Regions from separate parts of the Claveliimonas bilis genome, predicted to be linked through region 1. Evidence: predicted binding sites of a transcription regulator. Region 1 holds the regulator's gene; each other region holds the start of a gene.

Region 1 (4,248 bases):
TTTTCAGAACAGTCCCGATATTTTCCGCCAGGTCTCTTGCAAGCACACTGTAGCTTCCCTTCTCCCTTTTTGCCTCATCTCCTGCCAGTCCGTGAAGGTAAACACCCAGGACCGCTGCATCAAAACAGGACATTTTCTGTGCAAGAAGACCTGTGATCACACCTGCAAGAACATCTCCGCTTCCTGCCTTTGCCATAGCCGCATTTCCTGACAAATTCACAAAAGGATGCTCCCCGGGACTGAAAATACACGTGCGCGCATCTTTCAGTACACATGTAACATCATATTCTCCGGCAAACTGCTTTAATATTTCCATTCGGCTGTTTCGAAGTTCTTCCACTGATTTCCTTGTTATCCTGGACATTTCTTTCATATGGGGAGTAAAAATAAACTGACCACGGACAAGATTTTTCATATAGCGGCTGTGCGCAGATAAAAGATTCAATCCGTCCGCATCCACAACACAGGGAACCTCTACATTTTCCAGTGTTGCCTGTAAAATCCTCCGTGATTTGTCGCTGGTTCCAAGCCCGGAACCAATACTCACCACATCCGCCCATTTCAGCAGCTGCAAAAGTTCCCGTTCGTCAAAGAAATCATAACAGCGAACGATTGCCTCCGGAAGAAGCGTCTGCAGTACAGCCCGGTTATCCTCTGACGTATAGATCTGTACCAGACCTGCCCCCGTCTTATAGGCCGCCAGTGCGCCCAGATAAGCTGCTCCGGCCATTCCTTTGCTTCCGGCGATAATAAGAACCTTTCCATAAGTCCCTTTATGAGAATCCTCTCTGCGCTTCGGCAGCATTTTCGCCGCATCCTCCTGCTCCAGCGCATAGGCTACATCTCTGTCCCCCGGCATCTCTGAGACATCGACTCCTATATCCGTTACCTTTACTTCTCCGGCAAACTCCTTCCCCGGATAAAGTACACAGCCAAGTTTTTCACACTGAAAACTGACTGTCAGCTCTGCCCGGAAAGCGTCGGTTACAACCTCTCCGGTAGATGTGGAAACTCCGGAGGGTACATCTACTGCCACTTTTTTCCCCTCAGACCGGTTCATCGCCTGAATACATTCCAGGTAATGCCCTTCCACACGCCTGCTAAGCCCTGCCCCGAATATGGCATCGATAAGCAGGCTGCATTTTCTCTCCGTAAAACCTTCCTCTATGGTTCCTCCTGCCTCCCGGAAAAGCTGAATCTGCCTCTTTGTCTCTTCGGTACAATGATCAGGGTTTCCCACCATACAGGCTGATACTCCCGCTCCTCTTTCCAGAAGAAGTCTGGCGATAGCAAATCCATCTCCGCCATTATTTCCGGATCCGCATACAACACATACATCTGACAGATCTGCATCTGTTTCACATACCGTTTCTACAAAAGTTCTTGCCGCCCTTTCCATCAGGATAAGAGACGGCATTTTTTTCTCCCGTATCGTATACCCATCCGCTGCCTTCATTTGTCTTCCATCCGGCAAATATCTCATACTGTCAACCCCCTTTTTATTTATATAGAACAAAGAATCCGCAACAGGAAACGAAGTTTTCTATTGAAAAAGCGTGTAAAGAAAGCCTGTCCTTTCGCACACGCTTACTTCACACGCTGTCATATCCCCGCTATTTTTCAGCCCTATGTTCCTCGTTGTAACGGCTGATATTATAGGATAATCTCATCAGACTTTCCGATAAGTGTACATTTTCCACGATCACGTTATCCGGCAAATTCAGATCTGTATGAGCAAAGTTCCAAATCGCCTTTATCCCATAGTCCACCAGCTGATTTGCCACTTCAATTGCCTTTGCCTTAGGTATGGTGAGGATTCCGATCTCAATATCACTGTTCTTCATAAAATCTTCCAGCTCATCCATCATATAAATAGGCACTCCACGAATTGTCATTCCCTTTAAAGTAGGATTAACATCAAAAATGCCTTTTAATACAAATCCCCGCTTTTCAAATCCTGCATGATTCGCCAGAGCATGACCCAGATTTCCTGCCCCGATGATGATCATTCCATGTTCTTCCTCCAAACCGAGGATCTTTCCTATCTCTGTATAAAGATATTTCACATTATATCCATATCCCTGCTGGCCAAATCCGCCGAAATTATTTAAATCCTGCCGAATCTGGGATGCAGTTACCTGCATTCTCTTACTCAGATCATTTGAAGAGATACGTTCCACCCCATTTTCAAGCAGTTCTCCTAAATACCTGTAATATCTTGGGAGCCTCCGTATGACTGCCTGCGAAATTTCTCTGCTTTCCACTCTTTTCACCTTCCCAATCTTTTTCTGTCTACATTATATAGAATTGTTTGTTCAAAGTCAAATTTTTGTTCGGAAAACTTTGGAATATTAGATTTTATATAAAGAATTGCAGAAAATTGACACCTTCACAAATCACCGATATAATAGTCCCGGAGGTATATATTTATGATACTAGCATGTCATTCAATTGAAAAAGCATTTGGTGAGGATGTCATTGTAAAAAACGGCTCCTTTCACATAGAAGAATATGAAAAAGCAGCACTTGTTGGGATCAACGGGGCTGGAAAATCAACAATACTGAAAATGATTGTGGGAGAACTGCCACTTGACGGCGGCAGCATTACTTTATCGAAAGGAAAATCTCTTGGCTATCTTTCCCAGCACCAGAATCTCTCCGGAGGAAACACTATTTACGAAGAAGTACGCACTGCCAAAGCGGAGATCATATCACTGGAAAAAGAGATCCGCCGAATTGAACAGGAAATTCCCAACCTTGCGGGTGAACAACTTACTGAGCGTCTGAATACTTATCACCGTCTGTCTGACCGGTTTGAACGTGAAAATGGCTATGCCTACGAAAGTGAAATTGTGGGAGTACTCAAGGGGCTTGGTTTTGACGAAGAAGAATTCTCCAAACCGGTAGACGCTCTTTCCGGTGGTCAAAAAACACGTGTAGCATTAGGCAAACTTCTTCTTACAAAGCCGGATGTCCTTCTTTTAGATGAGCCTACCAACCATCTGGATCTTAATTCGATCTCCTGGCTGGAAACTTATCTTCTGAATTATTCCGGTGCCGTGCTTATCGTCTCCCATGACCGCTATTTTCTCAATAGAGTGGTAACAAAGGTCATTGAAATTGAACAGGGTTCCATTATGACCTACCTTGGCAATTACACAGATTACTCCCGTAAAAAGCAGCAAATCCGTGAAGCAAGGATGAAAGAGTATCTCAATCAGCAGCAGGAGATCCGCCATCAGGAAGCCGTGATCGAAAAGCTCCGCTCTTTTAACAGGGAAAAGTCAATCAAGCGTGCAGAAAGCCGGGAAAAAATGCTGGAAAAAATGGAACGCATAGAAAAGCCTGCGGAGCAAAGAACAGATATCCATCTGGTGCTGGAACCTTCCTGTGTCAGCGGAAATGATGTTCTTTCCGTAGATCACTTAAGCAAATCTTTTCCGTCCCAGCCCCTTTTTGAAAATGTCAGCTTTGAAATCAAAAGAGGCGAACATGTAGCGGTAATCGGAGATAACGGAACCGGCAAGACAACCCTCCTTAAAATCCTGAACCGGGTTTTGCCTGCTGACAGCGGAAGCTTTACACTTGGGACAAACGTACATATCGGATACTATGACCAGGAACATCATGTTCTTCATATGGAAAAAACTATATTTGAAGAAATTTCAGATGCATATCCTTCTCTTACAAACACGGAAATCCGCAATATGCTGGCTGCTTTCCTCTTCACGGGGGATGATGTTTTTAAGCTTATCGGAGATTTAAGCGGCGGAGAGAGGGGACGTGTTTCCCTGGCAAAGCTTATGCTTTCGGAAGCAAATTTCCTCATTCTTGATGAGCCTACCAACCATCTGGATATCGCCTCCAAAGAAATTCTGGAAAACGCTCTGAATAATTACAAAGGCACCGTCCTCTATGTGTCCCATGACCGATATTTCATTAACCAAACGGCCACCAGGATCCTGGAACTTGTAAACAAAACATTTGTCAACTATATCGGCAATTATGACTATTATCTGGAAAAGCGGGAGGAATTGACTGCCGCATACGCGTCAGTTCCATCCTGTGATAATGCCCCGGCTGCCGAAGCAGCCTCCGAAGCCAAGTTAAGCTGGCAGGAGCAAAAAGAAGAAAAGGCACGGGAACGGAAACGACAGAATGATCTGAAGAAGACAGAGGAACGCATAACTTCTCTGGAGGAACGAGACGGACAGATTGATGAGCTGATGGCGCTGGAGGAAGTATATA
Region 2 (4,248 bases), 1.1 Mb from region 1:
GATTTGTAGTAGAACCTCTGGAAAGAGGATATGGTACAACACTTGGTAATTCTCTTAGAAGGATCATGCTTTCTTCTCTTCCTGGAGCTGCAATCAGCCAGGTGAAGATCGACGGAGTGCTGCATGAGTTCAGTTCTATCCCGGGTGTAAAAGAAGATGTTACTGAGATCATCATGAATCTGAAATCACTGGCAATCAAGAATACGTCCGAGACCGATGAGCCTAAGACTGCATATATTGAGTTTGAAGGCGAAGGAGTCGTAACCGGAGCTGATATTCAGGTGGATTCTGACATTGAGATCATGAATCCGGAGACTGTCATTGCTACATTAAATGGCGGCGCTGACAGTAAGCTCTATATGGAGCTGACGATCACAAAAGGACGCGGCTATGTAAGTTCTGACAAAAATAAGAGCGAGGAGCTTCCGATTGCAGTGATTCCGATCGACTCTATCTATACACCGGTTGAACGTGTCAACCTGTCTGTAGAAAATACTCGTGTCGGACAGATCACTGATTTCGATAAACTGACATTAGATGTCTGGACAAACGGAACACTTTTTCCGGATGAAGCTGTAAGTCTTGCGGCAAAAGTACTTAGCGAACATTTGAAACTCTTTATCGATCTGTCTGAAGTAGCGCAGGCTGCAGAAGTAATGATCGAGAAAGAAGATGACGAAAAAGAGAAAGTACTGGAAATGAGCATTGATGAGCTGGAACTTTCCGTACGTTCTTACAATTGCCTGAAGAGAGCAGGAATCAATACAGTAGAAGAGCTGACAAACCGTACTCCGGAGGATATGATGAAAGTCCGCAACCTGGGACGCAAATCCCTGGAGGAAGTATTAGCAAAATTAAAAGAACTTGGCTTGGAACTGAGCCAAGGAGAGGAGTAGAGAGGGCGAAGCCCTCGATGCCGATTGAACTGCTAATGTTCAAGCGGCTTCCACACTTATTGCCCTGTCTGTCAGTAAGCCCGAAGCGCATGGCAGCGGCATTTGGCTAGTAAGCCCGAAGATGCATAACCAGATGTGAAAATGGAGGATATGAAAAATGGCAAAATATAGAAAACTTGGCAGAACATCAAGCCAGAGAAAAGCGTTACTTAGAAACCAGGTAACAGCATTGTTGAATAACGGAAAAATCAGAACAACTGAGGCAAAGGCAAAAGAGATCCGTAAAATGGCAGAAGGTCTGATCGCACTTGCAGTAAAAGAGAAAGATAACTTTGAAGAAGTTACTGTAAAGGCAAAGGTTGCACGTAAAGACAAAGACGGCAAGAGAGTAAAAGAAGTAGTAGACGGTAAGAAAGTTACAGTATACGACGAAGTTGAGAAGAAGATCAAAAAAGATATGCCGTCCAGACTTCATGCAAGACGTCAGATGCTGAAAGTTCTTTATCCTGTAAAAGAAGTTCCGAAGACTCCTGCAGGAAGAAAGAAAAACACAAAAGAAATCGACATGGTTGCAAAACTTTTTGATGAGATCGCACCAAAATATGCAGATCGCAACGGTGGCTACACAAGAATCATCAAGATCGGTCAGCGTAAAGGTGACGCAGCTATGGAAGTTCTGATCGAGCTGGTATAATCTGTTCGTGAAAAAGGTGAAATATTACTTGCGCTAAGCAAGGGAGAAAACAGGATGAAATCCGAAAACAGAAGGATTTCGTCCTGTTTTTATTTAGCAGGAAATCTTTTGGAAGAGAAAGATAAATATTTAACGAAAAATTATCGAATAAAATTAAAAAAATCTTTTGTGATTCATTGAGGCATAGAGGCAAGGGAGGTTTTAGAGAAAAAAATAAGTAATAATACACAAAAAAGCTCATATAAGCAATGGAAAGTAAGTGTAATGTGCATAAAAACAAGAAAATGATAAAAAAATAACAATTTTATATTGACAAATAATTAACGATTAGGTATACTAAACCCATCGAAAAGAAAAGCAAGAAAGACTATTTACACGGAGGATATGAAAATGGCTAAAAAGAAAGAAGAAGCGGTGGTACCAGAAATCGTAGACAGCGTAGAGAGCCTTGAAGCAAAGATGAAAGCAATGCGCGAGGCACAGAAGATTTTTGCAACCTATACGCAGGAGCAGGTAGATAAGATTTTCTTTGAAGCGGCAATGGCTGCAAACAAAATGCGTATTCCCCTTGCAAAACAGGCAGTGGAAGAAACAGGGAGAGGCGTTGTAGAAGATAAGGTTATCAAAAATCATTACGCAGCAGAATATATTTACAATGCATACAAAAATACAAAAACATGCGGCGTGATCGAGGAAGATAAAGCATACGGAATCAAGAAAATTGCAGAGCCGATCGGACTTGTCGCTGCAGTTATTCCTACAACGAATCCGACATCAACAGCAATCTTTAAAACATTGATCTGTCTGAAAACAAGAAATGCGATCATTATCAGTCCTCATCCGGCAGCAAAAGCTTGTACGATTGCAGCGGCAAAGGTTGTTTTAGAGGCAGCTGTAAAGGCAGGCGCTCCGGAAGGGATTATCGGATGGATTGATACTCCTTCGCTGGAACTTACAAACACTGTTATGAGGGATGCGGATATCATCCTGGCAACAGGCGGACCGGGAATGGTAAAATCGGCCTACTCCTCCGGAAAGCCGGCATTAGGTGTAGGCGCCGGAAATACACCAGTCATTATTGATGATACAGCAGATATCAGAAATGCAGTAAACTCTATCATCCATTCCAAAACATTTGACAATGGTATGATCTGTGCTTCGGAACAGTCAGTAACTGTACTGGAGAGTGTATATGAAGAAGTGAAGAAAGAATTTGCATACCGCGGATGCTACTTCCTGAAACCAGGGGAAGAACTGGATAAGGTACGCAAGACTATCATTATCAACGGTGCGCTGAATAATAAAATTCCTGGAAAAAGCGCTTATGAGATTGCACAGCTGGCAGGTGTTGATGTGCCGGAAAATACAAAAATTCTGATCGGTGAAGTAGAATCTGTTGATATTTCTGAGGAATTTGCACATGAAAAACTTTCGCCGGTACTTGCAATGTACAAGGCTAAAACATTTGATGAAGCACTTTCAAAGGCAGAAAGACTTGTTGCAGACGGTGGATACGGACATACAGCAGCCCTTTACGTACATCCGGCAGAGACTGAAAAAATTGCAAAACATGCAGCAGCAATGAAAACATGCCGTATTTTGATCAATACACCTTCTTCACAGGGTGGCATTGGTGATCTTTATAACTTTAAACTGGCGCCTTCTCTTACTCTTGGATGCGGTTCCTGGGGCGGAAACTCCGTATCAGAGAATGTTGGAGTAAAACATCTGATCAACATTAAGACAGTTGCCGAGAGGAGAGAAAATATGCTTTGGTTCAGAACACCGGAAAAGGTTTACTTTAAGAAAGGATGTATGCCGGTTGCATTAGATGAGCTGGGAACAGTAATGCACAAGAAAAAGGCATTCATCGTTACAGATACATTCCTTTATAAGAATGGCTATGTTGCTCCGATCGAAGAAAAATTAGATGAGATGGGAATCCAGCATACATGCTTCTACGAAGTTGCACCGGACCCGACACTGCAGTGTGCACGCAGAGGTACAGAGCAGATGAGACAGTTTGAGCCGGATACAATCATCGCTTTAGGAGGCGGTTCCGCAATGGACGCTGCCAAGATCATGTGGGTAATGTATGAACATCCGGAAGCAAACTTTGAAGATATGGCAATGGATTTCATGGATATCCGTAAGAGAGTATATACCTTCCCGAAGATGGGAGAAAAAGCTTACTTTGTAGCGATTCCGACATCTTCCGGTACCGGATCTGAGGTGACGCCGTTTGCAATCATTACAGATGCAGATACAGGCGTAAAATGGCCTATCGCTGATTATGAATTACTGCCTAATATGGCGATTGTAGACGTAGATAATATGATGACACAGCCAAAGGGACTGACAAGCGCATCCGGTATTGATGTTATGACTCATGCGATTGAAGCGTATGTTTCTATTATGGCAACAGACTATACAGACGGAATTGCGATGAAGGCAGTTAAGATGGTATTTGATAATCTGCCGTCAGCATATGAAAATGGAGCGAATGATCCTCATGCCCGTGAAATGATGGCAAACGCTTCCTGTATGGCAGGTATGGCATTTGCAAATGCTTTCCTGGGACTGAACCATTCTATGGCTCATAAACTTGGTGCATTCCATCATCTGCCGCATGGAGTCGCAAATGCAGTGCTGCTGACA
Region 3 (4,248 bases), 1.1 Mb from region 1:
GGTCAGGGAAAATTTCCCTTTGAAAAGAGACCAGTCATACAGCAAAGCCCGCTCATACATGGCATAGATATTCATCAGCTCTTCGGCAGTAGAATTGGGGGCAAACTCCTTATTGTCCAGACCTTCCTGAATGATTTCGGTTACCCATCGGAAATAAAACCGTTTTTTGTCGGACAGAGATTTCTTGTCCTTTGTGATCAGCTGCGAAGAATACAAATAGGCCAGGAGATGAATATCTACACTTGTTTCGATCATGTAAAACAGTTCGTGGTTTAGAAAGAGAAGCTTATCATATGCGGACAAATCAGGATCTATCACGTTGGAAAGCTCTTCGTATTTCTGGTCAAAAAGATTGGACAGAGTATTCAAAAGGGCTTCTTTTCCTTTGAAATAGTGGTAGAAAGTCCCTTTTGAAGTTTTTGACGCATTGATGATTTCCTCTACAGTAGTATTGTCATAGCCGTTTTTGTAAAAAAGGTTCCACGCTGCTTTTACAATACGGCTTTTTGTTGACTGTCTTTTTTTGGCCACTTTTTTCATTCCCTTCAACATGACGGCAGAATACATAAATCTGCTCCGCGAGTGTACTGTTGGTTACATTTTAGATGAATAAAAAAGAGCGGTGATGAACCGCTCTTTTTTAACTTTCCAATAAAGCCGGAAGTAATTATCCAACCTGGAAGCCGTATTTCAACGGATCTGTTGGGTCGATCAGGTATGTAGCAACACCTGTCAGGTATGCGCTTCCTGTGATCATTGGGATAACAGCATCGAAATCGCCAACTTTTGTTGTTTCTTTGATGCGTCCTTTGAAGAGGCTTCCCATAAAGCTTTCGTAAACGAACTCTTCTCCGACTTTGATCTCTCCCCAGTGATGAAGAGTAGCAAGTTTAGCACTTGTACCTGTTCCACATGGTGAACGGTCAGCCATAGCATCACCGAAGATAACAACGTTTCTCAAGTTTGCTTTGTCCGGATTTGGTGTCGGACCATAAAATTCAACAAGGTCTACTGTGTCGATGTCAAGCTCTGGGTGCTTAACAGGGATTGTTTTGTTGATTTCATCCAACATTTTCATTCCGAGAGCTGTGTATGCCGGAACGGATTTTGCATTGATTTCCCCAATATCAAGTTTTGTTGTGTCAACCAGTGCGAAGAAGCTTCCGCCGAAGGAAATTGTAAATTCGATCTCTTTTCCGTCGATGGTAACTTTCTGGTTTTCTTTGTAAACGAAAGCCGGTACGTTTGTAAGTGTAACACTTTCAACTTTTCCGTCTTTTACAACTGCAGTTGTACGGATCAGTCCTGCAGGAGCTTCCAGAACAACTTCGTTTTCGCCTTCGTGAGATTCAACGAATCCAGCCTCGATAGCTACTGTTACAGCACCGATTGTACAATGTCCGCACATGTTCAGGTATCCGCCTGTATCCATGAACATAACGCCGAAGGAAGCTTCCGGATTTACAGGTTTGCACAGGAAAGCTCCGAACATATCATGATGTCCTCTTGGCTCAAACATAAGAGCAGTACGAACATCGTCATAATTTTTCTCCATCCATTTTTTCTTTTCAATCATTGTGTTGCCTTCCGGCTCCGGGAAACCACCATATACGATACGGCAGAACTCTCCCTCTGTGTGGGCATCAACAACCTGAAGCTGGCCCTCGAAGCGATCGAAGTTAACGTTAGCTTTTAACTCCATATCTAATACCTCCTTAAAATATAAATGTTTTTCTTCTTATAGAGAGAATCTATAAGTTTTTATAAAAACACGCCGGAAATCCCCATGTTCCCGTTGTGTCTTATACAGAAAAAGACATAAAAATGACATAAAATTAACGATTAGACCGTATTCTAGTCCCTCGTCTAGTATGCCGTTCAGTTTATATTAACTATTATGGAGTAAAAGCCTTGAAAAGTCAATGTTTTTTTGATAATATAAAAGTGTTCAAAAAAGGCTTGAATTATAGAGAAACCTGTGCTATTGTTAAGTGGCGCGAAAGTGAATATGGGGGTAGTTGGGTGACTGGTGTGCCCCCTGGTCTTCAAAACCAGTGTTGGGCGTTAGGAGCGTCCTGGGTGGGTTCGATTCCCACATGCCTCCGCCAGAAAAATAACAATATTCTGTTAAAAATATCGCAGAATTTTGATTTGAGAATTTATAGATAAAAACTATCAGTTTCTGCTTTTTGAAATGAAAAGGTAAGTAAATAGAATTGGTGGAATCCAATCTGTTTTTGCTTAAAAAAGAAAAAAGGAGAAGAATGTCATGGGAAACGTACAGATTTTATTGCGTCAGCATGTAGGAGCACCTTGTGAAGCAATCGTAAAAGCTGGGGACAAGGTGGAAAAAGGTACTCTCATCGCTACTCCGACTGGACTTGGGGCAAACATTTTTTCCAGTGTTTACGGTGTGGTAGAAGAAGTGACAGCTGACAGCATCATCATCAAACCAGATGATGAGCAGAAAGATGAATTTGTTCCTATCAAGGAAGGAACAAAACTGGAAATGGTAAAAGAGGCCGGAATTGTGGGAATGGGCGGAGCTGGATTCCCGACAGGCGTAAAACTGAACATTAACCTGGCAGAAACACCGATGGCTGAACTGGATCCGGAGATCAATCCGGAGCTTCCGGCAGATTTTAAACTGGAGCACAGCTATATTTTGGTAAATGCTGCAGAGTGTGAGCCGGGACTGGAACATAATATCCAGCAGCTGGAACAGCAGACGGACAAAGTGATCCGCGGCGTAAAATACTGTATGGAGATTACACATGCAGATAAAGCAATCTTTGCAATTAAGAAGAAACACCACAACGCGATCAAGATTTTGGATGCAGCTTTAAAGAGCGAACCGGATATTTCCATTCATATGCTTGCAGACATCTACCCAATGGGAGAGGAACGTGCAGTTGTAAGAGAGTGCCTTGGCGTAAACTTAACAACAACACAGCTTCCTTCCGCTGCAAGATCTGTTGTTGTAAATCTTGAAACAGCAGCAAAGGTTGCAGAGGCTATTGATGAAAGAAAACCTTGCATCAGCAAGAATATGACAGTACGTGGAAAACTGAACGGCGGAAATGGAGCTCATGTATTCATGGATGTGCCGATCGGTGTCAGCGTAGGAGAGATGATCGAAAAAGCCGGCGGTATTGACGGTGTATATGGAGAGATCATTATGGGAGGAGCATTCACAGGTAAATCTACAGATCTGGATGCACCTACTACAAAGACAACAGGAGGAATCCTGGTAACAGGAGAATTTCCGGATCTTCACGGTGCAAATGTGGGAATCCTTGTCTGTGCATGCGGCGGAAGCGAAGAGCGTATGCGTGAGATCGCTGCCAAGATGAACGGAAACGTTGTATCTGTATGCAAATGTAAACAGGCAATTGAAAACAAACCGGGTGCACCGCTGAAGTGCTTAAGACCAGGCAACTGTCCTGGACAGGTAAAGAACAACCTGCAGTTTAAAAAGGATAATTGTGAATATATTATTATTGGTAACTGCTCTGACTGTTCCAACACCGTTATGGCGTCAGCACCTAAGATGGGTCTGAAAGTATTCCATCAGACTGACCATGTAATGAGAACAATCGGACATCCTCTTTACAGAACCCTGAAGATTTCCAAAGAGGTAAGCCAGGAGATTGATTTTTAAAGATTTTTAAGAAGTACAGGTATTACTGCCGCGGGCAGGGTCTGTGGAAGACCCCCGATTCTTTCACAGGCTTATGAAAAGATTGAGAGGTATTTTCTCTGCCGGCGGTTGTATATATACACCTTTGTCCGTGCAATGCGCGGATGGAACAATCTGGATTATTCTCTGAATTTAAAAGAGAGATTCAGAAGTAACAAAAACAAGGAGGGAAAACAATATGTCAATCACAGCTGAAACAGCTAAAGAACATGCTCATGATCCTGCGGTATTGTGTTGCAGAGCCGAAGGCGGCATTACAATCGAACCAGCTAATCTGGAAGATCCGGCAATCTTTGACGATCTTGTAGATTCAGGATTATTGAACCTGGATGGTTGCCTGACCATCGAAGAAGTTTTAGGTGCAAAATTGAAAGAAACATGCGATTCTCTTTGCCCACTTACTGCTGATAAGGTAGAGGGAGCAAAAGCTCCGACAGCACCGGCAGCAGAGGAAGAACCAGAAGAGGAAGCAGCAGCACCTGCACCTGCAGCACCAGTTGCAGCAGCACCGGTAGCAGGAGGAACATTAAAAATCCATATCGGAGAAG

What was found. The regulator Rex, encoded in region 1, represses fermentation and respiration genes when NADH is low (regulators of the CRP and FNR family bind a similar motif). The targets are predictions, from matches to a motif close to ATTGTTAANTANTTAACAAT.
Region 2: the regulator Rex is predicted to act here: its motif matches at 1,899-1,918, upstream of adhE (bifunctional acetaldehyde-CoA/alcohol dehydrogenase).
Region 3: the regulator Rex is predicted to act here: its motif matches at 1,824-1,843, upstream of R2J37_RS03835 (proline racemase family protein).

Annotation. Positions count from the first base shown of each region.
Region 1 is NZ_AP027742.1:1,927,865-1,932,112, forward strand. It holds gene R2J37_RS09540 (NAD(P)H-hydrate dehydratase) at 1-1,483, opposite strand, end outside; gene R2J37_RS09545 (redox-sensing transcriptional repressor Rex) at 1,614-2,264, opposite strand; gene abc-f (ribosomal protection-like ABC-F family protein) at 2,430-4,248, shown strand, end outside.
Region 2 is NZ_AP027742.1:840,872-845,119, forward strand. It holds gene R2J37_RS04045 (DNA-directed RNA polymerase subunit alpha) at 1-896, shown strand, start outside; gene R2J37_RS04050 (bL17 family ribosomal protein) at 1,054-1,590, shown strand; gene adhE (bifunctional acetaldehyde-CoA/alcohol dehydrogenase) at 1,981-4,248, shown strand, end outside.
Region 3 is NZ_AP027742.1:812,399-816,646, forward strand. It holds gene R2J37_RS03830 (TetR/AcrR family transcriptional regulator) at 1-531, opposite strand, end outside; gene R2J37_RS03835 (proline racemase family protein) at 668-1,702, opposite strand; tRNA gene R2J37_RS03840 (tRNA-Sec) at 2,011-2,108, shown strand; gene prdC (proline reductase-associated electron transfer protein PrdC) at 2,270-3,661, shown strand; gene prdA (D-proline reductase (dithiol) proprotein PrdA) at 3,879-4,248, shown strand, end outside.